DNA from 4 places in the Paenibacillus donghaensis genome. Region 1 is predicted to be linked to each of the others. Evidence: riboswitches for the same ligand, from Rfam matches in the RefSeq annotation. Region 1 holds a riboswitch; each other region holds the start of a gene.
The links. Region 1 has a riboswitch for cyclic di-GMP ahead of B9T62_RS35365 (transglutaminase-like domain-containing protein). Riboswitches for the same ligand answer to the same signal wherever they lie in the genome.
Positions count from the first base shown of each region.

Region 1 (6,121 bases):
CTGGGCTGTTTCCCTTTCGACAATGGATCTTAGCACTCACTGTCTGACTCCCGGCAATAAATATGTGGCATTCGGAGTTTGACTGAGCTTGGTAACCCTTGCGGGCCCCGCACCCAATCAGTGCTCTACCTCCACTATTCTTATACCGAGGCTAGCCCTAAAGCTATTTCGGGGAGAACCAGCTATCTCCGAGTTCGATTGGAATTTCTCCGCTACCCCCACCTCATCCCCGCATTTTTCAACATGCGTGGGTTCGGGCCTCCAGTGCGTGTTACCGCACCTTCACCCTGGACAGGGGTAGATCACACGGTTTCGGGTCTACGCCCCCATACTCAAATCGCCCTATTCAGACTCGCTTTCGCTGCGGCTCCGGCTTCTCACCTTAACCTTGCATGGTAAACGTAACTCGCCGGTTCATTCTACAAAAGGCACGCCATCACCCCTAAAACGGGCTCTGACTTTTTGTAAGCACACGGTTTCAGGTTCTATTTCACTCCCCTTCCGGGGTGCTTTTCACCTTTCCCTCACGGTACTGTTTCACTATCGGTCGCCAGGTAGTATTTAGCCTTAGCAGATGGTCCTGCTGGATTCATACGGGGTTTCACGTGCCCCGCACTACTCGGGATCCGTCTCGGAGAGAACACAGTTTAGGCTACAGGGCTTTTACCTCTATCGCGGGCCTTTCCAGACCTCTTCGCCTACTATATTCCTTTGTAACTCCATGTGAGACGTCCCACAACCCCTAAGAGCAAGCTCTTAGGTTTAGGCTGTTCCGCGTTCGCTCGCCGCTACTGACGGAATCACTATTGTTTTCTCTTCCTCAGGGTACTTAGATGTTTCAGTTCCCCTGGTCTGCCTCTACCTCTCCTATGTATTCAGAGAGTAGTAACTGCGAATTACCACAGCTGGGTTTCCCCATTCGGACACCCCCGGATCAAAGCTTGCTTACAGCTCCCCGAGGCAGTTTCGTTGTTCGCCACGTCCTTCGTCGGCTCCTGGCGCCTAGGCATCCTCCGTGTGCTCTTATTAGCTTAACCATCGCTCCGGTGTTTGGCTTGTTCGCTCATCTTGTTTTCAACAGCGCTACCGGACTAATCCGTTCGCTACTCTGTTCAAAGCCAAAGGTCGCTTCACAATCCAAAACCTTCGCTTCCAGCTAATAACTAATTCACTTGTTTGCACAAGTTATAGCTAAAAGATGTTCTAAACGCAAATTCGTTTCGGTATCCAGTTTTCAAGGATCAAGTTGTTCTTGCTCCGGCTTTAACCCCGGAAGAAGATCATATCATTTTCCGTAACCACTTGGCTACAAGCAAGTTCTGGAAATGATACTTTTTTGAGAGCTTAAACTCTCAAAACTGAGCAACGAGTGAGTGTGTTGAACCCGAAGGTTCTTATAGAAGCTTACGCTTCTGTTCGAATGTTTCCGTCTCAGGAAACGATTCTCCATAGAAAGGAGGTGATCCAGCCGCACCTTCCGATACGGCTACCTTGTTACGACTTCACCCCAATTATCTACCCCACCTTCGGCGGCTGGCTCCCTTGCGGGTTACCCCACCGACTTCGGGTGTTGTAAACTCTCGTGGTGTGACGGGCGGTGTGTACAAGACCCGGGAACGTATTCACCGCGGCATGCTGATCCGCGATTACTAGCAATTCCGACTTCATGCAGGCGAGTTGCAGCCTGCAATCCGAACTGAGACCGGCTTTGTTGGGATTCGCTCCACCTCGCGGTTTCGCAGCCCTTTGTACCGGCCATTGTAGTACGTGTGTAGCCCAGGTCATAAGGGGCATGATGATTTGACGTCATCCCCACCTTCCTCCGGTTTGTCACCGGCAGTCTGCTTAGAGTGCCCACCATCATGTGCTGGCAACTAAGCATAAGGGTTGCGCTCGTTGCGGGACTTAACCCAACATCTCACGACACGAGCTGACGACAACCATGCACCACCTGTCTCCTCTGTCCCGAAGGCCGCTGCTATCTCTAGCAGATTCAGAGGGATGTCAAGACCTGGTAAGGTTCTTCGCGTTGCTTCGAATTAAACCACATACTCCACTGCTTGTGCGGGTCCCCGTCAATTCCTTTGAGTTTCAGTCTTGCGACCGTACTCCCCAGGCGGAGTGCTTACTGTGTTAACTTCGGCACCAAGGGTATCGAAACCCCTAACACCTAGCACTCATCGTTTACGGCGTGGACTACCAGGGTATCTAATCCTGTTTGCTCCCCACGCTTTCGCGCCTCAGCGTCAGTTACAGCCCAGAAAGTCGCCTTCGCCACTGGTGTTCCTCCACATATCTACGCATTTCACCGCTACACGTGGAATTCCACTTTCCTCTTCTGTACTCAAGCCACCCAGTTTCCAGTGCGACCTTAGGTTGAGCCCAAGGTTTAAACACCAGACTTAAATAGCCGCCTGCGCGCGCTTTACGCCCAATAATTCCGGACAACGCTTGCCCCCTACGTATTACCGCGGCTGCTGGCACGTAGTTAGCCGGGGCTTTCTTCTCAGGTACCGTCACTCCGGTAGCAGTTACTCTACCGGACGTTCTTCCCTGGCAACAGAGCTTTACGATCCGAAAACCTTCATCACTCACGCGGCATTGCTCCGTCAGGCTTTCGCCCATTGCGGAAGATTCCCTACTGCTGCCTCCCGTAGGAGTCTGGGCCGTGTCTCAGTCCCAGTGTGGCCGTTCACCCTCTCAGGTCGGCTACGCATCGTCGCCTTGGTGAGCCGTTACCTCACCAACTAGCTAATGCGCCGCAGGCCCATCCCTTAAGGGCAGATTGCTCCGCCTTTCATCCTCGGTTCAGGAGAACCAAGGAATTATCCGGTATTAGCTACCGTTTCCGGTAGTTATCCCAGGCTAAGGGGCAGGTTGCCTACGTGTTACTCACCCGTCCGCCGCTGAATCCTGTTGAAAGCAAGCTTTCAACAAAACTCCGCTCGACTTGCATGTATTAGGCATGCCGCCAGCGTTCGTCCTGAGCCAGGATCAAACTCTCCAAATTGGTTTTATCGGATAAATCCGATAAAGTATTGAAAAGAGCGATATGCTCAATTTGAAACATCTGACGAGAATTTGCATTCTCTACCGACAAGCTTCACTTGCGTGAAACTCATCTTCTTTTGGATTTTACTTTCGTAAAATCCCACTCACTCGTTGTTCAGTTTTCAAAGATCAAGTTCTCGTTGTCAGTGATGTTTGCGTCACCAGCAACTCTTATAATATATCATATTGTTTCGGGCGATGCAAGCTTTATTTTTGAGAACAATTTATCAAGTTAATCATTCTCTAAATTTCCTGACACGCTCTAACAACGCTTACCTATAATACCCCATCCCCCTAGTAAAAAGCAACCCCTAATTCAAAAGAAAAACAACCCGCTTAAAATTCAGCAGGTTGTTTATTATAAACTAATGTTGTATCCGTTTAGTAGAACTTCACTGCGCTATATTTACTGGCAACCTTGGTCAATTCGTTTGATTTGCCGTTCTTGCCCAGACCTGCATCAACAGTTGTATCAATAATAACCCATTTGCCATCAAGGAATACTTCATTCCAAGCGTGATATTGAGCTACATAACTAGTATTCCCCATAACCAGCTTGGCAGGGATGTCCACACTGCGCAGCATAGCTGCAAACAGGGAAGAATAATCATAGCAAATGCCTTTCTTGCTGGTAAGGGTGTTGTCGATATTGGGAATGTAATCTGTTGTTACACTGTTTGCGAGTGAATAATCATATTTCACATTCTCCACAACGTAGTTATAGATAGCCTTGACTTTCTCTTGATCAGTCGTCTTGCCTTGGGTAAGCTGTTTGGCTTTGAGGATAGCTTTATCTGAGGAGTTCCATTTCACATTCTGAACGGAGCTCAAATATACGGAGTTCTTGTTATTGGTTGATACATCCACTACTTCGCTGTGGACTGCTTTGTATTTGTTACCAGTGGTGTTCTCTAGGACAGATACCTTGTAAGAGCCATCTCCCTGCTGCAGCGGAAAAGATTCTGCCTTGTTGGAGCTGTAGAGATTGTAAGTATAACTACTGTTGTCCTTGGTTATCATGACCTTGATACGCTTGTCCTTAGGAACGTCATAGTTAATTCCGATTACCCCTTGGTTCAGGTTGGATGTGTTCAGCCAGTTGGAATCTACACTAGCGGCTTCAACCGTAGTGCTATGAAAGGACGCTGTTACTACAAACAATGATATTAACACAGCATAAAATTTCTTCATGGATAAAACTCCTTTCGGTAGCTGGCTGCCATCCTTACGGGAAGGCCCTTTAGCTTTGCGTCCCTGCCTTTCGACAGGTTTGCCGTTATCGTATAAGCTTTATCTACTACAGCTTGTACACTATGGATTAAATTAATAGGATAGATTTCCTATTGAGCAAACAAAAAAAGCCTCATCTTTCGGTAGCTGGCTGCCATCCTTGTGGAAAAGGCCCTTTAGCTTTGCGTCCCTGCCTTTCGACAGGTTTGCCGTTATCGTGTTTAGCTTTTATAGTCTAATTCTATCATATTTTTGTTTATATACAAGAGTCCAAGCACTAGTTTCCTAGCATTATATTTAAAATTTGCCGTTTGATCTGTTTCAACGGGACCTTGGATCTATGGATTGGGTAATTTGGCATGTACAATCAACCGGTGGGTAGGATTTACAAGTGGATCACATGTAATCAACGTAAGAATAGAGTCCTTATCATTGCCGTTAAGCACGGATACATCCGTGGGTTCTACGACGGAAATATTGTACACCTCGTAATTATAGGTCTTATCCTTCGTCCTCACGGTGATGGTATCACCCATCTCCACCTCATTTAGCCTGTTAAACAGCCGACCTGTAGTTCTGGCCCTATGCGCAGCTATCGCTGCATTGCCCTTCTCCCCCAATGAAGCCGTCTCCTTCATGTGAGCCGCTGCATGCTTCATATTTGCTTGAGTCGCACCCTCCAGAACGGGAAGCTTCAGATCAATCTTGTCAATTTCTATAATAGCCATCACTTGTCCGCCCGGCTCCATCGTTTCCTGCTTGGTCTCCTTCTGAGCCTGGTCTGCCTCATTGAGAGCGGACTCATCCGCCAGCACCCTGGTCACTTCAGCGTAACTGCTGGTTAAGCCCGACTGTGCCTGCGGCTCACTGTCACTATTGTCACTGTAGCTCTGCAGAGCGTCCTCGAGCAGCTTATCCTGCTGCCTGTCGTTATACCATTCATTGGCCTTGGGAAATAAAATCACAAGAATCCCGGCCAAAATAAGAAAATACGATAGTTTGCGCATTCTTCTCCCACCTCCTTAGAAGACCCATTTGCGGCTTCCCACAAAATTAATAATAACAGTAACAAACGTAACCAGCACCTTGGCCAGCAGTACCTGAATCTGAAGCTTGTCTGTCAGCAGATGCATCAGCAGCAGTGAAATCCCGAGCACAACCAGATTCAGCATGATAAACCTCACCAGCTGCATCCGGTCAAACCCTTCGCCGGCTACGCGGCTGCGGTCCTTGAAGGTGACTTTTTTGTTCAGTATGAAGCTGTTTGCCGTACCCGCACTATAGGAGATAACCTGGGCCAATGAATAGGCCATCCCCAAAGAATGCAGCAAGGTGAAAATCACGAAATCAATCAGCGTGTTCACCAGGCCTACAGCATTGAACTTCAGAAACTGGATCACTCCGGCGCGGAGATTCTTATCTGACATGCTCCTCTTCCTTCCGGTTGTCCATGGACTCATTCTCTGCATACCCTTGGGTCTCACGTACAATATACAAGGGTCTGTCCTTGGATTCATCATAGATTCGTCCGATATATTCACCGATCACGCCCAGCAGCATCAGCACAATTCCATTAAAGAGCAGGTTGACGCCGACAATGGAGGCCCAGCCCGGAATCGTCCAGGAGGTGAACATCTTCTGAAAGAGCACAAAGAACAGATAGATGAAGCTGGAGAAGGATAGGAAGAATCCGATATAGGAAGCGATTTTGAGCGGCTTATGGGAGAAGGAGGTGATGCCGTCCAGGGCGAAGCGGATCATTTTTTTGAGCGGATATTTGGTCTCCCCGGCAAAACGCTCCTCACGGACATATTCGACCATCGTCTGACGGAAGCCCACC
Region 1 is NZ_CP021780.1:7,796,059-7,802,179, reverse strand. Features, by position in the region: rRNA gene B9T62_RS35375 (23S ribosomal RNA) at 1-1,037, opposite strand, end outside; rRNA gene B9T62_RS35370 (16S ribosomal RNA) at 1,453-3,010, opposite strand; gene B9T62_RS35365 (transglutaminase-like domain-containing protein) at 3,433-4,242, opposite strand; cyclic di-GMP riboswitch class I at 4,256-4,336, opposite strand; cyclic di-GMP riboswitch class I at 4,421-4,502, opposite strand; gene B9T62_RS35360 (class D sortase) at 4,620-5,288, opposite strand; gene B9T62_RS35355 (GtrA family protein) at 5,304-5,708, opposite strand; gene B9T62_RS35350 (glycosyltransferase family 2 protein) at 5,698-6,121, opposite strand, start outside.

Region 2 (6,121 bases), 170 kb from region 1:
TGATCGGTGGAGCGATCAACTTCGTGCTTACGATCCTGATGGCCTTCCCACTGGCTAAGGAACGTTCGGAATTCAAGAGCAGGAACCTCTATATCTGGATTATCGTCTTCACCATGATGTTCAACGGCGGTCTGATTCCCTGGTATATGGTGATCAAGAATCTGCAGCTGACCGATACCATCTGGGCGCTTACGCTGCCAACGGCCGTGCCGATCTTCAATGTCATTCTGCTGATGAACTTCTTCCGCAATCTGCCTAAAGAAATTTCGGAGGCGGCGACGGTGGATGGGGCCGGTCCTTGGCGGATGCTGCTGCGCATCTCCGTGCCGCTGGCGCTGCCGGCGATTGCCACAGTTACGCTGTTCAGTGTGGTGAACCATTGGAATGCCTTTTTTGACGGAATGATTCTGATGAACAAGCAGAGCAACATTCCCCTGCAGACGTATATCCAGCAGCTGGTGGTGCAGCCGGTCGTTTCATCGACAACTAGGGCGGAGGATCTGATCAACTTCTCGCAACGCACCTTCAATGCCGCCAAAATTGTCGTAACCATGCTGCCGATCCTGGTGATCTATCCGTTCCTGCAGAAATATTTCGTATCCGGCATTACGCTGGGCTCGGTGAAAGAATAAGGAGGACCTCAACTTGGATATCCATAATCCCGTCTTACCCGGTTATTGGGCGGACCCATTCATTCTGCGTGACGGTGACGATTATTATCTGTACCCGACCAAGGACAGCGACGGTTGGCAGTATGAGAAGTTTCATGTGTTCCACAGCCGCGATCTGATCCACTGGGAGGGGCCACAGGTAACGCTTGATCTGCAGGAGGTCAGTTGGGCCTCCTCGCAGGCCTGGGCGCCGGGGGTGAACAAATACAAGGGCAAATATTATATGTATTTCACGGCGGAAGCACAGATAGGAGTGGCCGTATCCGATACGCCTACCGGTCCCTTCAAGGATCTGCTGGGGCGTCCGCTGATTACCAAGGACCAATACGCTTGCCAATCCATTGATGCCGATCTGTTCGTGGACGAGGACGGACAGCCTTATCTGCTCTGGGGCCAGGGGAAATGCTGGATTGCGCCGCTGGCGGAGGATATGATTTCTTTTGCAGGCGAGCCGTTGCCGCTCTCGGACCAGATCTACCGGGCGAAGGGCGCCGATCCGGCACAATTCGACATTTCCATCTACAATGAAGGGCCGCATCTGCAGAGAAAAGACGGATTATACTGGCTGACCTGGAGCAATTACGATACCCGTGATCCGCGTTACCAGATTGCTTATGCGTTCAGCAGCCATATCTACGGTCCTTACGAGGTTCCCGAGAATAATCGGCTGACGCTCGCTTCAGAGCAGGCGGTGGGTACAGGACATGCCTCACTAACCACTCATGGAGAGGACTGGTACCTGGTCTACCACCGGCTTGCCGATCCCGAGCACAGCCTGATGCGTGAAACCTGTGTGGCAGTGGTGCAGTTTGCTGATGGACGTCCTTTTGTAGCTGTGGATTAGGTAATTAGGACTCAAAAAATTAATGTTATTTTCATGTGATAATCAGCTTGTTTTCAGGTTAGGGGGATATACTAAGAACTACCAAACACCCCCAGTGTTTTGTATATAGTTGACAGGTCCTGCCGGAGAAGGTGGGGCCTATTTTTTTGACTTTAGCTGATATTGCTCCTCATAGCTCTTGTAAGAAGAAATATCCAGACCCAGATAGCGGCGCATATGGATTGCGGCCTGGGCGGCGATAATATCGTTCAGCAGCAGCATGCGGTCATGGTACCCCCTGCAGATAAACTTTGCTTCAATGCCGATCTTAAGCCGATGTTGCTCATATACTTTGATTCCGCGTGTTCTCATTTCTTGCCGGACGTCTCTTAGGTCTACCGTAGCTGTGGACGATGCGATCTTCAGGGCTTCCAGGTAGGGGGCGGGTGTACGCAGATGTGCCGACATGATGGCGCTATCCCGCTCAAAAGCACTTAAGATCAGCGGAAGCAGAATATAGGACTTCACGAGCATATGGTCCCTGCTGTCTGCTCTGTGCATAACCTTCACCACCTAATATACGAACGTATATTCGTATCATAACCTCTTTGCTGAAAAATAATCAATGGTATTTCTAAACAGTTCAAATAATGTGACATTGTTCACAACAAATAGTGTTGAATACATTTATATTAAAATTGAAATAATAAAAAGTAATATATATCGGGCTGATGGGCCAAAGGAGCAAAAAGAAAATGAGGATGAATCATGAAGGCAACCTTCGCCGTGGATTAATGTTTGGTCTGTGCTTGAGCGTTCCGCTGTGGATGTCGTTGATTGGCTGGTTCCAGCTGCTCTAATAAGCAGTTCGCTTGGGAAGTGGGCGGCACTTAATTGGATGAGACTTTGGACCTGTTGACTCCTGCTCATGCTGTAGGACGCTGACGAAATTCCAGGGTAATAGGGATATAATAAGGATTCAGCGATAGTTTTGGAAGCGCTTTATTTTCCGAGGGAGCAAGGATTACACCTGCGAAAAAGTTTTAAAAGGAATAGATTGACAATACATGGGGAGAGCAGATACACTATGTTTAGTTCAAAAGTAACAAATGTCATAGACCCGATGATTTCATACATAATTGAAGCGACTCCATAACATAATCATGTATAATCGCAAACCGTTCGAAAGGACGGGACGCAAAGCCAGGAGTCTAAAGCGCCGTATTAGCGCAATGATCGTCCGACTGCCATGAAGAGAGAAATCTACTTCGTGGCAGTCTTTTTATTTTGCAGTTTAAGAGACGGGCGGTTCTATTCATTGTTCCGAATATTATATTTTATTAGGAGGTGTTCATGCTGAGAAAAAAATTGAAAGCGGCGCTCTCGTTAACGCTGGCTATAGTTCTGGCGACCAGTGGTTTTTTCACTCTGGGTAATGGTGTTGTCAGAGCAAGCGGTTCTTCGTTGCTGGGAATCGCCGGCAAATACAATGTGTTTGTGCTGGGGGATATCACCACCCTTTCAGACACAGAGGGGAGGATGGCTGCGGGTGGCAATGTGCATGTTTCTAATTATAGCGTGGGCGACAGGTTGTCAGATGGCGAGATTCCATCGGCACACACACTTGTTGTAGGCGGGGATCTCGCTTTTAATGGCGGATCTGTGTATGGAAACATTGTGCATGGGGGGAAGTTTAGCGGTGATGTAACGCTTATGAAGGGTGGAACGAGGACGACGGGCTACCCGATTGATTTCTCCGCTGCCTTCCAATCCTTGCGTGCGAAGTCAGATGAGCTTGCAGCTCATCCCGCAACGGGCAGCACTGAATTCAAACATGGCGGTCTTACCTTAACGGGTACCGAACCAGGTGTTAATGTCTTTGATGTACTGGGCAGCAATGTATCCAGCAGTACTAGCTTCACCATCAACATTCCTTCAGGTTCTACAGCAATTATTAATATCAGCGGTTCCAGCGTAAATATGAAGAATTTTGCTTTTCTTCCCAACAACACTCTCAACAGCAGAAAAATCTTGTTTAATGTGTACCAGGCCAGCCAGATGGAATTAGGCGGCATCAATATTATGGGCAGTATGCTTGCTCCGCGTGCAGCGGTTGAATTCAACAATGGACAGATTAATGGCACGATGGTCGCCGCTTCAATAAAAGGAGCCTACGGAGAGTTCCACCATCACCCGTATGATGGCGATGATCCGGGAACAACGCCGACACCAACACCGACAGTAACACCAAAACCAACGGCCACGCCAAAACCGACGGCAACACCAACGGTAACGCCGAAACCGACAGTAACGCCAAAACCGACGGCAACACCAACAGCAACACCAGCACCAACAGCAACACCAAAACCGACGGCAACACCAGCACCAACAGCAACACCAGCACCAACGGCAACACCAGCACCAACAGCAACACCAGCACCAACGGCAACACCGAAACCAACGGCTACGCCGAAACCAACGGCTACGCCGAAACCAACGGCCACGCCGAAGCCAACGGCTACGCCGTGTCCAACACCGACAGTGAAGCCAACACCAACGGTGAAGCCAACACCGACAGTGAAGCCGACACCAACAGTGAAGCCAACACCGACAGTAAAGCCAACGCCAACGGTGAAGCCAACACCGACAGTGAAGCCGACACCAACAGTGAAGCCAACACCGACGGTGAAACCAACACCGACAGTGAAGCCGACACCAACAGTGAAGCCAACACCGACAGTGAAGCCGACACCGACAGTGAAGCCGACACCGACAGTGAAGCCGACACCGACAGTGAAGCCAACACCGACAGTGAAGCCAACACCGACAGTAAAGCCAACACCGACACCGACGGTAGCACCAACGCCGACACCGACGGTAGCACCAACACCGACACCGACGGTAGAGCCAACACCGACACCGACGGTAGCACCGACGCCGACGGCAGCACCAACGCCGACACCGACGGCAGAGCCAACACCGACGCCGACGGCAGCACCAACACCGACACCGACGATAGCACCAACACCAACACCGACACCGACGGTAGAGCCAACACCGACGGTAGAGCCAACACCGACACCGACGGTAGCACCAACGCCGACACCGACGGCAGAGCCAACACCGACACCGACGGTAGCACCAACGCCGACGCCGACGGCAGAGCCAACACCGACACCGACGGTAGCACCAACGCCAACGGCAGCACCAACGCCGACGCCAACGGCAGCACCAACACCGACACCGACGGTAGCACCAACACCGACACCAACGGCAGCACCAACGCCGACACCGACGGCAGAGCCAACACCGACGCCGACGGCAGCACCAACACCGACACCGACGGTAGCACCAACACCGACACCGACGGTAGCACCAACGCCGACACCGACGGTAGCACCAACGCCGACACCGACGGCAGAGCCAACACCTACACCGACGGTAGCACCAACGCCGACGCCAACGGCAGAGCCAACACCGACACCGACGGTAGCACCAACACCGACACCGACGGTAGCACCAACACCGACACCGACGGCAGCACCAACGCCGACACCGACGGCAGAGCCAACACCGACGCCGACGGTAGCACCAACACCGACACCGACGGTAGCACCAACACCGACACCGACGGTAGCACCAACACCAGAACCGACAGCAACACCAGCACCGACAGCAACACCAGAACCGACAGCAACACCAGAACCAACAGCAACACCAGAACCAACGGCAACACCAACACCGACACCGACGGTAGCACCAACACCGACACCGACGGTAGAGCCAACACCGACACCGACGGTAGCACCAACGCCGACGCCAACGGCAGAGCCAACACCGACACCGACGGTAGCACCAACACCGACAGCAACACCAACACCGGAACCGACAGCAACGCCAACACCGACACCGACGGTAGCACCAACACCGACACCGACGGTAGCACCAACACCAACGCCAACGGCAGAGCCAACACCGACACCGACGGTAGCACCAACACCGACACCGACGGCAGAGCCAACGCCGACACCGACGGTAGCACCAACGCCGACACCGACGGTAGCACCAACACCGGAACCGACAGCAACACCAACACCGGAACCGACAGCAACGCCAACACCGGAACCGACAGCAACACCAGCACCGACAGCAACACCGGAACCAACAGCAACACCAGAACCGACAGCAACACCAGAACCGACAGCAACACCAGAACCAACGGCAACACCGGCACCAACAGCAACACCGGCACCAACAGCAACACCGGCACCGACAGCAACAGCAACACCGGCACCGACAGCAACACCAACACCAGAACCAACGGCAACACCAGAACCAACGGCAACACCAGAACCAACAGCAACACCAGCACCGACAGCAACACCAGCACCGACAGCAACACCAGCACCGACAGCAACACCAGAACCAACAGCAACACCAGCACCGACAGCAACACCAGAACCAACGGCAACACCTGCACCAACAGCAACACCTGCACCAGCACCAACAAATGATCCTGGATTCACACCATTTGTACCGCCAGCCCCTACAGGTCTGACTACAATTGGAACAATTGTTGACGATGAAGTCCTGATTGAGGATGAAGAGGTGCCACTGGGACCTGTAG
Region 2 is NZ_CP021780.1:7,625,833-7,631,953, forward strand. Features, by position in the region: gene B9T62_RS34600 (carbohydrate ABC transporter permease) at 1-632, shown strand, start outside; gene B9T62_RS34605 (family 43 glycosylhydrolase) at 646-1,515, shown strand; gene B9T62_RS34610 (YhjD family protein) at 1,654-2,055, opposite strand; cyclic di-GMP riboswitch class I at 2,657-2,746, shown strand; gene B9T62_RS40335 (choice-of-anchor A family protein) at 2,848-6,121, shown strand, end outside.
Region 2: another riboswitch for cyclic di-GMP. It lies ahead of B9T62_RS40335 (choice-of-anchor A family protein); the one in region 1 lies ahead of B9T62_RS35365 (transglutaminase-like domain-containing protein).

Region 3 (6,121 bases), 640 kb from region 1:
TGGCAGTAATCGGCACCGGCTATGTCGGTCTTGTATCGGGCGTATGTTTCACACTGAATGGTAATCATGTCATTTGCGTCGACAAGGATGAGGATAAGATAAACAAGCTGAACCGGATGGAATCTCCCATCTATGAGCCGGGGATTGAGGCTTTGATCGAGATGAACCTCCGCGAAGGACGGTTGTCCTTCTCCTCCGACCTGAAAGAGTCGGTACGCCGCTCGGATATTGTCATCCTGGCTGTGGGAACACCGTCTCTGCCTAACGGCGAAGCGGATCTGCGCTACATCGAAGGCGCTGCCGCCGAGATCGGCGAAGCGATGGAAGGCTACAAGATCATTATGACCAAATCGACGGTTCCCGTAGGCACCAATGAGAAGATCCGCAACATGATCGCCGCGCACACCAGCCATCCTTTTGACATCGTATCCGCTCCTGAGTTCCTGCGGGAAGGCTCAGCCATCGAGGATACGCTTCATCCGGACCGGATCATTATCGGCCTTGACAATCCGAAGCTTGAGTCCACCATGCGTACGCTGCATAAGGGTTTCACGGAGAATGTATTCGTAACCGACATCCGCAGCGCAGAGATGATCAAATATGCCTCCAACGCCTTTCTGGCCACCAAGATCTCATTCATTAATGAAATTGCGAATATCTGTGAAAAAGTGGGAGCTGATGTAACCGAGGTGGCGCAAGGAATGGGCATGGACCGCAGAATTGGTTCCTCGTTCCTGCAGGCCGGTATCGGTTATGGCGGCTCCTGCTTCCCGAAAGACACCAATGCGCTGATCCAGATCGCCGGCAACGTCGATTATGAGTTCAAGCTGCTGGAATCGGTGGTTGAGGTGAACAAGGGACAGCGGTTTATGATTCTCTCCAAGCTGCATGAATCGCTCGGCAATCTGCGCGGCGCAGTCATCGGCATCTGGGGCCTGGCGTTCAAGCCTAATACGGATGATGTCCGTGAGGCGCCTGCCCGTGAAATCGTTGAAGCGCTGGTAGCCGAAGGCGCCATTGTGAAGCTGTACGATCCGATTGCTGCGGACAATTTCAGACAGCAATATGATCACCCGCAGCTGCGCTGGTGCACGAAGCCGCAGGAAGCGGCGGAAGGCAGCGATGCGGTATGTCTGCTGACCGATTGGAGCGAGTTCAAGGAGCTCAACCTGCATCAGCTGGCCCAGAGCATGCGCCGCCAGGTGCTGATCGACGGCCGCAATGTGTACGGCAAGGAGCAGATTGAAGGCACAGGGCTGGAATACCACTCGGTGGGACGCCCGGCGATGGGCGGTCTCAGCGGCTATTCTCCAAGTGTGGCAGGCGTGGTTTAATTACAGGCTTCTACAATATGCTTCACCTAATCCATGAGGAGGGTTCACTTATGAAACTGGTACTTTTGTCAGGCGGTTCAGGAAAACGGTTGTGGCCTTTGTCCAACGATTCACGTTCGAAGCAATTCCTAAAGGTACTGGAAAACCCCGCAGGTGAACCGGAATCGATGGTTCAGCGGGTATGGAGACAGCTTCAGGAAACCGGCATGGCGGATTCCAGTTATCTGGCCACAGGCCGCAGCCAGGTGGAGATGATCCAGAGCCAGCTGGGGCATGACGTTCCGATTATTGTGGAGCCGGCGCGGCGGGACACATTCCCGGCAATTGCGCTGACAGCGGCCTATCTGTATTCGGTGGCTGGTGTATCCCCGGCCGAGACGGTAGCGATCCTGCCGGTGGATCCCTATGTGGAGGCTTCCTTCTTCCAGGCGGTGGCCCAGCTGGAGCAGACCATGCAGGATAGCGGGGCGAATCTGGCCCTGATTGGCGTGGTGCCGGAGCACGCGTCGGAGAAATACGGCTATATTATCCCTACCAGCGCCGAAGCCGGGCCGGGCGGGTACATGCAGGTCAGTCATTTTCAGGAGAAGCCGGAACGTAAGCAGGCCGAAGAGCTCATAAGCCGCAATGCCTTGTGGAACTGCGGCGTGTTTGCCTTCCGCTTGGGGTATCTGCTTGATATCCTGCAGCGCAAGGGGCTGCCGCTGAATTATGAAGAACTGCAGAAGCAATATAAGCTGCTGGCGTCGATCAGCTTCGACTACGAAGTGGTAGAGAAGGAAGAGAATATCGTGGTGCAGCCGTACGACGGATTCTGGAAAGACCTTGGCACCTGGAACACTCTGACCGAGGAGATGACCAGCAACCATGTGGGCAAAGGATTTGTGACCGCCGATTCGGAAGGTACCTGCCTGATCAATGAGCTGGATATTCCAATCACGGTGATCGGGGCGAAGGATCTGATCATTGCTGCCAGCCCGGACGGCATTCTGGTGACCCACAAGGCGGAAAGCCCGAGAATCAAGGAAGTGCTGAAGGCTTTTGAACAAAGACCGATGTACGAGGAGCGCCGCTGGGGCCATTATAAAGTGATTGATTATGTGAAATATGATGAGGGCAATGAGGTGCTGACGAAGCGGATTTTTATCTCCGAGGGCAAGAACATCAGCTATCAGCTGCATCACAAGCGCAGTGAGATCTGGACAATCGTCAGCGGAGAAGCGAGCATTGTGCTGAATGAGAAGATGCATAATGTGAAGGCGGGCGATGTGGTCCGTATTCCGCAGGGCACTAAGCATGCGATTCTGGCGGTGACGGATATGGAGTTTATTGAGGTCCAGACTGGCTCGGAGCTGGTGGAAGAGGATAATATCCGCATCACCCTGAACTGGGAAGATATCGAATTACAGCAGTTTATATCTTAGGTCCAAACTAACTATTTAAACAAATAAAACGGATTCAAAACAGGTCTTAAGCCTTATTTTTCGAAATTAGTCAATTAATGACCTAAATAAAAACTAAATAGAGTCGATACTTACGGTTAGAGGGATCAATCCTTCAATAACGATAAAGGCAAACCTGTCGAAAGACTGGGACGCAAAGCTATAGGGCCTTCGCAAGAGTGGCAGCCTGGCTACCGAAAGGAAGAGATGAAATTGAGATCTTACCGCACGTATCGACTATTGTTTATTGTGGCCGCTGTTGCCTTATTTATGACTGCTATTCCCTGGGGCAGAGGGATGATTCCTTCTGTAGATGCAGGGGCTCTAAATTCCATGCCCCCCGTAAACCGTGAAGCTTCCCCCCAAGCAGTTAAACTACTAGAATATCTGAACGCTGTGTCCGGACAAGGCATTCTTGCCGGCCAGCATGACTACCTGGAGAGCCCGGACGAGATGAACAACAAGCTGAAGAATACAAGCGGACAATATGCTGCGCTTCACGGCTATGAGCTGGGAGGAATCAGCGGGCAAACCGAAGGCACCTTGGCCTGGCAGCGCCAGAATGTGGTGAACAGTGCGATCAACTGGAACCGAAACGGCGGGATTGTAGCGATGACCTTCCATGCCAATCTGCCCGGAACCTCTTATGACTGGTCCAATGTGCATAGAGGGCTTAGTCAGAGCGAATTCAATAAATATGTAACTCCCGGCACTCCTCAGTATAATAACCTGATTGCCCAGCTAGACAAGGTCGCGGTATCTCTCAAACGCTTGCGTGATGCCGGTGTACCGGTATTGTGGAGACCCTACCATGAGATGAATGGCGACTGGTTCTGGTGGGGCCGCAAAACGAACTTCCCTGACCTGTGGAATATTATGTATGACCGTTTTGTTAACGTTCATAAATTGAACAATTTGCTGTGGGTGTGGAATCCGAATGCGCCTAATGTATGGTCTGATCCCTACTCCCATTCCTATCCGGGGGCGGATAAGGTGGACATTCTTGCAGCAGACATATACGAAAATGATTACCAGCAGAACTATTATGACAGCCTGCTCAGTCTGGCCGCCGGCAAGCCGATTGCCATTGGGGAGAACGGAGAAATGCCGGATACCGCGAAGCTGCTGCAATCGCAGAGCGAGTGGGTATATATGATGAACTGGGGAAAGATGTTATATGAAAAAAACAGCACGGAAACCATCCATGCTTTCATGAACAGTAGTTATACGCTGACCCGGGATAAATACAAATCGGGGGTGCTCCCGACTGCTACGGCAACTCCAGCGGCAACACCGGTGGTGACAGCCACGCCTGCACCTACACCTACACCTACACCAACCACTGCTCCGAGACCTGTGGTTACGGCAGCACCTTCACCAACTCCCATGCCTGTAGACGGTAATCCGGTAGTTCCGGCCAGCGGGCTTACGGGCGAATACTTCAGAAATATGCAGTTTAGCGGAACGCCAGTACTGGTGCGCAATGATAAGAACATTGATTTCAACTGGCGTCAGGGCGCGCCCGATTCATCGCTTGGCGTGGATTACTTCTCCATTCGCTGGAGCGGCCAGATTAAGCCGCTCTACAGTGAAACCTATCAGATCTATACGGCATCGGATGACGGTATTCGCGTCTGGATGGACGACAGCCTGATTATCGACAGCTGGACTAAGCAGAGCGGCACCGAGCGAATGGGCACGATTGCCCTGCAAGCCGGGCAACTGCATAACATCAAGGTGGAGTATTACGAGAACCAGGGCGATGCCCGCATGAAGCTGATGTGGCAGAGTCCCAGCCAGGCGAAGGTAACCGTTCCGGCGAGCGCATTGTTTAACGGGGCAACTTCTGCTGCGAATTCGCTTGAGATGGCTGTATCCACGCCTGCGCCTACGCCCGTACCAACAGCTGAACCGACCTTAGTGCCCACGCCTACACCAACTGCAGCACCAACACCGGACTCAACGCCTGCACCGGTACCAGCCGCAGCGCCAACACCGGTCCCCGCCGAAAGCTTACCGCCGGTTATGGAAGCTCAGCCTGAGCCAATGCCATTGCCGATGCCAGAGCAGGCTGCATCTCCCGAAGCTGCCGCTCCTGCCGCTAACGGTCTGTATGGCGAATATTTCAGCAATATGCAGCTGTCGGGCAGCCCGGTGCTGATGCGTGAAGATGCCAAGCTTGATTTCAACTGGCGGCAAAATTCGCCGGACCCGTTGCTCGGGATTGATTTCTTCTCCGTTCGCTGGAGCGGACTGATCAAACCTGAGTACAGTGAAACCTACCAGATTTATACCACATCAGATGATGGCATCCGAGTCTGGGTGGACGGCAGCCTGATCATCGACAGCTGGACCAAGCAGAGCGGCACCGAACGTGTGGGTGAGATCAGTCTAAGCGCAGGCCAGCTGTATGAGATTAAGGTTGAATATTATGAGAACCAGGGTGATGCCAGAGTGCGTCTGATGTGGGAAAGCGCCAGTCAGTCCAAAGGAACCGTACCAGCGAGTGCGCTGTTCCTTCCTGCAGGTGTTTGACTTACAGCCGCTTAGAAGGAGGAATACTTTGAAGAATTACCGTAAATATATGCTGTTGACGACCCTATTGCCGGTTATTCTTATGGTGACCCTATTACACTGGACAGAGGCGAGGAATCTGACAGAGTCAGGGGATATCACCTTGACGGAAGTCAAGGTTCCCGCATCTGCGCCGATAGCTCCCGTAAATCCCGAAGCATCCGATGAAGCCAGTGAGCTGCTGCGTGATTTGGTCAATTTAAGCGGCAAGGGAATCCTCTCCGGCCAGCATGATTACTTGGAGAGCCCGGATGAATTCAACAGCAAGCTTAAGAGCGCTACAGGCAAACAAGCCGTGCTGCACGGCTATGAGCTGGGAGCATTGAATAACCAGTCCCCGGCAACCATTGCCGCCCAGCGTCAGGCAGTTGTAGCCAGCGCAATCAAATGGCATAAAGACGGCGGCATCGTGGCGATGACTTTTCATCAGAGCCTGCCCGGCACCTCTCCGGAATGGTCCAGGGTTCAGATGAATCTGAGCCAGGCCAAATTTAATGCCTATGTCACACCAGGTACTAAGGAATATCAGAGCCTGGTGGCGGAGCTTGATGATATCGCCGAATATCTGGGGGAGCTGCGTGATGCGGGTGTACCTGTAATGTGGCGGCCCTATCATGAGATGAACGGCGGCTGGTTCTGGTGGGGCAAGAAGAACAATTTCGAAGTACTCTGGAACATTATGTATGAACGGTTTACCGATGTGCACAAGCTAGATAATCTGCTGTGGGTATGGAATCCGAACGCGCCGACCAAGGAGGCCGATCCGTATGC
Region 3 is NZ_CP021780.1:8,440,777-8,446,897, forward strand. Features, by position in the region: gene B9T62_RS38065 (UDP-glucose dehydrogenase family protein) at 1-1,334, shown strand, start outside; gene B9T62_RS38070 (sugar phosphate nucleotidyltransferase) at 1,385-2,758, shown strand; cyclic di-GMP riboswitch class I at 2,896-2,975, shown strand; gene B9T62_RS38075 (PA14 domain-containing protein) at 2,990-5,311, shown strand; gene B9T62_RS38085 (glycosyl hydrolase) at 5,340-6,121, shown strand, end outside.
Region 3: another riboswitch for cyclic di-GMP. It lies ahead of B9T62_RS38075 (PA14 domain-containing protein); the one in region 1 lies ahead of B9T62_RS35365 (transglutaminase-like domain-containing protein).

Region 4 (6,121 bases), 330 kb from region 1:
CCTGCCGCCGCAGAAACCGTGCCCGATCCGCTTCATTAATTCGTTGTCTCCTCCCGTTTACGTAACGTGGAGCACACATATGCATCGCCGCAAGACCAGTCTTATAATTCAGAAGCACAAGAGAGGGTTGAACAAATGAATGTAAAGAAAACACTGGGTCTTGGTGTCGTTTCAGCAGCTTTGGGCCTGACCCTGATCGGCGGCGGCACCTTCGCTTATTTCAGCGATACCGCCCAGACCAACGCTGCTTTTAACAACGGAACATTGAGCCTGACCTCCGATCCATCCATCTTCGTGAACCTCAACAATCTGAAGCCCGGGGACACCATTAACAAAACGTTCTGGCTGAAGAACGACGGCTCTCTGGACATCACCAAGGTGCTGCTTAAGACTGTACCTACCGTAAACGATCTGAACGGCAATAACGGCAGCCACAATCTGAAGGAAGATATCATTGTTACGATTATGATCAATGATGACAAGAACAGTATCCCTGTCCTGGTCAAATCGCTTGCCGATCTGGAGAAAATAACACCTGATCTGGTCAAAACCGGCTTATGGGGCGAAAAATCAGGGATCAAGGCAAATACCAGCGACAAGCTGTACGTGAGCTTTTTCTTCAAAGAAAACCTGACCCCGCAGAATTATTATCAAGGCGACGAGTTGAACCTGACCTGGACCTTCGAGGCAAGCCAAGGAGCAGGCGTCTACAAATAAAACAATACAAATTTAATAAATCAATATAAATCTAAGGAGGAAACATCAATATGGGTATCAAAAAAACACTGGGTCTTGGCATAGCATCAGCAGCTCTGGGATTGTCTTTAATCGGGGGAGGCACCTTCGCCTACTTCAGTGATACTGCACAAACAACCGCAACCTTCGCGGCCGGAACCCTCGACCTGAACACTGATCCTACCCAGTTTATTCCACTCAACAATCTGAAGCCCGGCGATATCGCCGTCCGCAGCTTCAAGCTTAAGAATGACGGCTCCCTGGATATCAAAGGGCTAAGCCTGAAATCGGAATATACGGTAACGAACCGCGAAGGTGCACCGGCCAATGCGGACGATCTAGGCAAACATTTCAAGATCCATATTCTCAAGAGCAGCTATACGAGCGGAGCAATTACTAACCAGATTGAGACTACCCTTACTTTCGCTGAACTGAAGGCCTTGAATACCTTGAATCTCACTACGCTGCCTGAATTCAGCAACGGCATTGCAGCCGGGTCCTCCAAGGATTTCAAAGTAGCCTTTGAGTTTGCCGACAACAACGCTGACCAGAATGAATTCCAGGGAGACGGCATCAGCCTGAGCTGGACCTTCAACGCCCTGCAGGGCTTGGGGGAAATTAGAACAAATTAATAACCCTCTTATAAAAAACGGCAGATCCAAGCCCTAGTCCGGGCCGGAGCTGCCGTTTTTTTAGCAATGATACGCGCATTACCTGAATTTCCACGCGCTTTGTCGGAATTGCCGATATTTGTTATACTAGACAAGTGGAAACGGCTTCGCCGTCCTTTTATAGGACGGGGCGTTTCAGCGAGAAATATAAGGATGATTTATAACGTAAAACATATAAATCCTTATATTTACAAAAAGTACGGAGGGGCGTTGTTATCGTGCCTGATCATATGGGAGGCCGCATCCACCATCTCCGTCTGGAGAAGGGGCTGTCGTTGTCCGAGCTTGCAGACAAGGCTAATGTAGCGAAATCGTATCTGAGCAATGTCGAAAGAAATATTCAATCCAATCCCTCCATTCAGTTCATTGAAAAGATCGCCGATGCGCTTCAGGTATCTGTACATGCTCTGCTATACGGCGAGGTGGCCGAAGACGGGGAGTCCCCGTTGGATGCCGAATGGTTCGGGCTGGTTCAGGAAGCGATGGCTTCAGGTATAAGCAAGCGGGAATTCAAGGAATTCCTCGACTATCAGAAATGGCGCCTGGAACACAAGGACAAGTAGAAACGGCTTCGCCGTCCTCTGCAAGAGGCGGCATCCGTTTCTGCGAGAAAGAGAAGGCTAATTTCATTGCGCGATGCATATAAATTCTTATCTTTTTAAAAATACTTCAGCCCTTGGTCGTAAACCGGAAGAGGCACAGCGACGAATCGCTGTGCCTCTTCTGGTATGCAACATCCCAGAGCTCTTCACCCGTCCTACACAATGACACGGCAAGCTTTCTCTGCAAAAAAGCGGCGGATCTCCTCTGCTTGTATGCCAGCCTTCTTGGCTACCAGCATGAGGTGAATCCATTCCGCATCCAGATCCATCGTCTTCAGAACTCCATCTTTCCCCTGGTTGGACTTATCCAAAAAATCTCCTCCTAGATTTCCGCGTCCCCAGGCAGTCCGGCTGTCTTAGTATTTCTACCTTAGACCCGCGACTTTGTGCCCCTGTCTTTCGGCAGGTTTACCCTTTACTGGACCCTTTGCATGAAAGGATCTGGCTAATGATTATAAAAAACCGTTATCCGCAAGTACATTATACAAGATCAATACGGAAAAGTGTGTCGTTTTCTGGAATTTTTTTCATTGATTCAAGCGGAAAATTCTATCATATTTTGGCATAGTTATAGAAATATAGAGAATGCAAGATGAACCATATCGTTTTGCGAACGGATTGGACGAAAGTATGAATTGATTACAGGGCCTGAAAGTAGCACAATAAGGTAAGGAATGAAACCGCAATCATTGCAGCTCCGAATATCGGAGTTCATCCGTTGGGAGGATCTATCCATGGCAGCTAATGAGCCCTATAACGAATCCGTTTGGACCAAGTATTATGGACCCAACCTGGGCTATATTCAGGAGAAATACGACCAGTTTCTTAACGACCCCGCCTCGGTAGAGGCCAATTACCGCGAACTGTTTATTCTATCAGGGCCACCGCCGCTTACGGCCGGTGCCGACCAGCCTCCTCAGCCTGTACCTACGGGCGATACAGCATGGCTGAAGAAGGCAGTCAAAGCCTCCAAGCTAATCACCAATATTCGAATATATGGCCATATGGCCGCTAATATCGACCCGCTGGAGCGGGATCACAATCCGATGGCCAAGTGGCTCGATCATGAGACCTACGAGCTGACCCGTGAGGACCTGATGGCCCTGCCTGCATCGCTGCTCTGGGAGAATGCACCCAAGAATGTGCGCAACGGCTGGGATGCCGTGCACCGCATGCGGCAGGTCTATACGCAGACGATTGCCTACGAGTTCGGGCATGTTCACGGGGAAGAGGAGCTGCGCTGGCTGAACAGCCAAGCCGAATCGGCCAGTTCCCCTGCTCCGCTGAACAACAATGAGCGCAAAGAGCTGCTGAAGCGCCTGATCGAGGTAGAACAATTCGAAACGTTCCTGCACAAGACCTTCGTGGGCCAGAAGCGATTCAGTCTGGAAGGCAACGACGCGCTTGTGCCGATGCTTGACGAAATCGTACGCGCCGCCGCCCATGACGGTGCAGAGCATATCCTGATGGGCATGGCCCACCGGGGACGTCTTAATGTGCTGGCCCATATTTTGGGCAAGCCTTATGATATTATTTTCTCGGAATTCCATCACTCTCCGAATAAGGAGCTGTTCCCTTCCGAAGGGTCGATGGGCATTAACTACGGCTGGTCCGGCGATGTGAAATACCATCTGGGTGCCGACCGTGCCGTACGTGAAGGCGAGACTGTCCGCACCCGGCTGACGCTTGCCAACAACCCAAGCCATCTGGAGTTCGTCAACCCTGTGGTCGAAGGCTTCACCCGTGCTGCCCAGGAGGACCGCAAGTCACCCGGATTGCCGAAGCTCGACACCAGCAAGGCTATGGCTGTGCTGATGCATGGGGATGCTGCTTTTCCAGGAGAAGGCATCGTAGCCGAGACGCTGAACATCGGCAAGCTGCATGGGTATCAGAATGGTGGAACGATCCATATCATCGTCAACAACCGCATAGGCTTTACTACAGAGAGCGAAGATTCCCGATCAACCCATTATGCAAGTGATCTGGCCAAAGGCTACGAAATTCCGATTGTCCATGTCAACGCTGACGACCCGGAGGCCTGCATCTCCGCCGTGCGGCTCGCCAGCGCTTACCGCAATCTGTTCAAGAAGGATTTCGTGATCGACCTGATCGGCTACCGCCGTCACGGCCACAATGAAATGGATGATCCGGAAACTACGCAGCCTGTCGTGTATGGCAAGGTGCGCAACCATCCTACCGTCTACAATGTGTACGCCGAGCGCCTGAAGCAGGAGAAGGTGGTTACAGAGGGCGAAGTGAAGCTTATGAATGCCGAAGCGGAGAAAGTCTTGCAGCAGGCTTATGATAGGATGAAGGAAGGCAAGCACAAGAATGCGGAAGCCAAAACAGCGGTAGCCATCCAGACGCAGCGTCCTGCTGAAGCTCCCACTGCTGTGCCGCTTCCCCAGCTGCAGCAGATCAACCGCGAGCTGCTGACCGTTCCAACCGGCTTCAAGGTCTATCCGAAGCTGGAGCGGATTCTGCAGCGGCGCAAGGATGCGCTGAATGAAGGCGAGAAGGTCGATTGGGCGCTGGCCGAGACGCTGGCCTTCGCCACCATTCTGAAGGATGGCACCCCCATCCGCCTCAGCGGCCAGGATTCACAGCGCGGCACCTTCGCCCACCGCCATCTGGTGCTGCATGACAGCGAGAACGGCGAGCTGTTCTCACCACTGCACCAGCTGAGTGAATCCCATGCTTCCTTCGGCGTGTACAACAGTCCGCTGTCCGAGGCTTCAGTGCTGGGCTACGAATACGGCTATAATGTATTTGCGCCGGAGACGCTGGTCATCTGGGAGGCGCAGTATGGCGACTTCGCCAATGCCGCACAGGTTATTTTTGACCAGTTCATTGCGGCTGGACGCGCCAAATGGACCCAGCGCAGCAATCTGGTAGTGATGCTGCCTCACGGCTATGAAGGCCAGGGGCCAGAGCATTCCAGCGGCAGGCTGGAGCGTTATCTGCAGTTGTCCGCCGAGGAGAACTGGACCGTAGCGAACCTGACCAGCGCCTCGCAGTATTTCCATCTGCTGCGCCGCCAGGCAGCCCTGTGCGGCAAGGAGAATGCCCGCCCGCTGGTCATCATGACGCCGAAGAGCCTGATCCGCAACCCGCGCAGCACTTCGCCGGGAACAGAGTTCGGCACCGGGCAGTTCCATCCGGTACTCCCTGAGGCTCTGCTGGGCCAGAAGCCAGCCGAGGTTACACGGCTGGTGGTCTGCAGCGGCAAGCTTGCCGTCGATCTGCAGACCGAGCTGGAGGCCGCGCGCGGCCAGGACTTCTCCTGGCTGCATATCCTCCGCCTGGAGCAGCTCTATCCGTTCCCGGAGCGAGAGCTTAATGCCTTCCTGAGCACATTCAGCGCACTGGAGGAAATTGTCTGGGTACAGGAAGAACCGAAGAATATGGGCGCCTGGAGCTACACGGAGCCAAGGCTGCGGGCTATAGCGCCGCCGAAGGCTCCTGTCCAGTACATCGGCCGACCGGAGCGTTCCAGCCCGGCCAGCGGTTACGCAGACGTCCATGCTTATGAGCAGCGGAGAATTGTCAGAGAAGCCCTGAAATTGAACTCGCAAGTACAAGCGCCTGTGCCGTCCACCTGAGGGAGGACGGCGTCACGATAACGTAATCTACTATATTTGGGGAGGTACGGCCTGTGTCCGAAATTAAAGTACCCGATCTGGGCGAATCCATTTCCGAAGGAACAATCTACAAATGGCTGGTCAAGGAAGGCGATACCGTCGGCCAGGGTGATGTGCTTGCCGAGCTGGAGACCGACAAGGTCAACCTGGAGATCAGCGCCGAGGAGGATGGCGTCATCTCCTCCATCCTGCGCCAGGCCGGCGAGAATGTAGCCGTTGGCGAAGCCATCGGCATCATCGAGGCAGCCGGCAGCGGCGGGAACACGGCGGGCAGCGCGCCTGCCGCAGGGGCCAGTGCAGCGGCGGGCGGTGCGCCTGCCGCAAGTGCGGCTAGCGTCGACGGTGCAGCCGCCGCAGCGCCGCAGGCCGCGCCTGCAGAGCCGGCGGCGGCTGACAGCGCAGCGGCCCTGGCTTCGCCGGGGGCGCGCAAGCTGGCCCGTGAGCGCGGCATTGACCTCGGCGAGGTCAGCCC
Region 4 is NZ_CP021780.1:7,466,220-7,472,340, reverse strand. Features, by position in the region: gene sipW (signal peptidase I SipW) at 1-39, shown strand, start outside; gene B9T62_RS33830 (TasA family protein) at 136-717, shown strand; gene B9T62_RS33825 (TasA family protein) at 768-1,367, shown strand; gene B9T62_RS33820 (helix-turn-helix domain-containing protein) at 1,637-1,969, shown strand; gene B9T62_RS33815 (anti-repressor SinI family protein) at 2,164-2,319, opposite strand; cyclic di-GMP riboswitch class I at 2,347-2,431, opposite strand; gene B9T62_RS33810 (2-oxoglutarate dehydrogenase E1 component) at 2,743-5,610, shown strand; gene odhB (2-oxoglutarate dehydrogenase complex dihydrolipoyllysine-residue succinyltransferase) at 5,664-6,121, shown strand, end outside.
Region 4: another riboswitch for cyclic di-GMP. It lies ahead of B9T62_RS33815 (anti-repressor SinI family protein); the one in region 1 lies ahead of B9T62_RS35365 (transglutaminase-like domain-containing protein).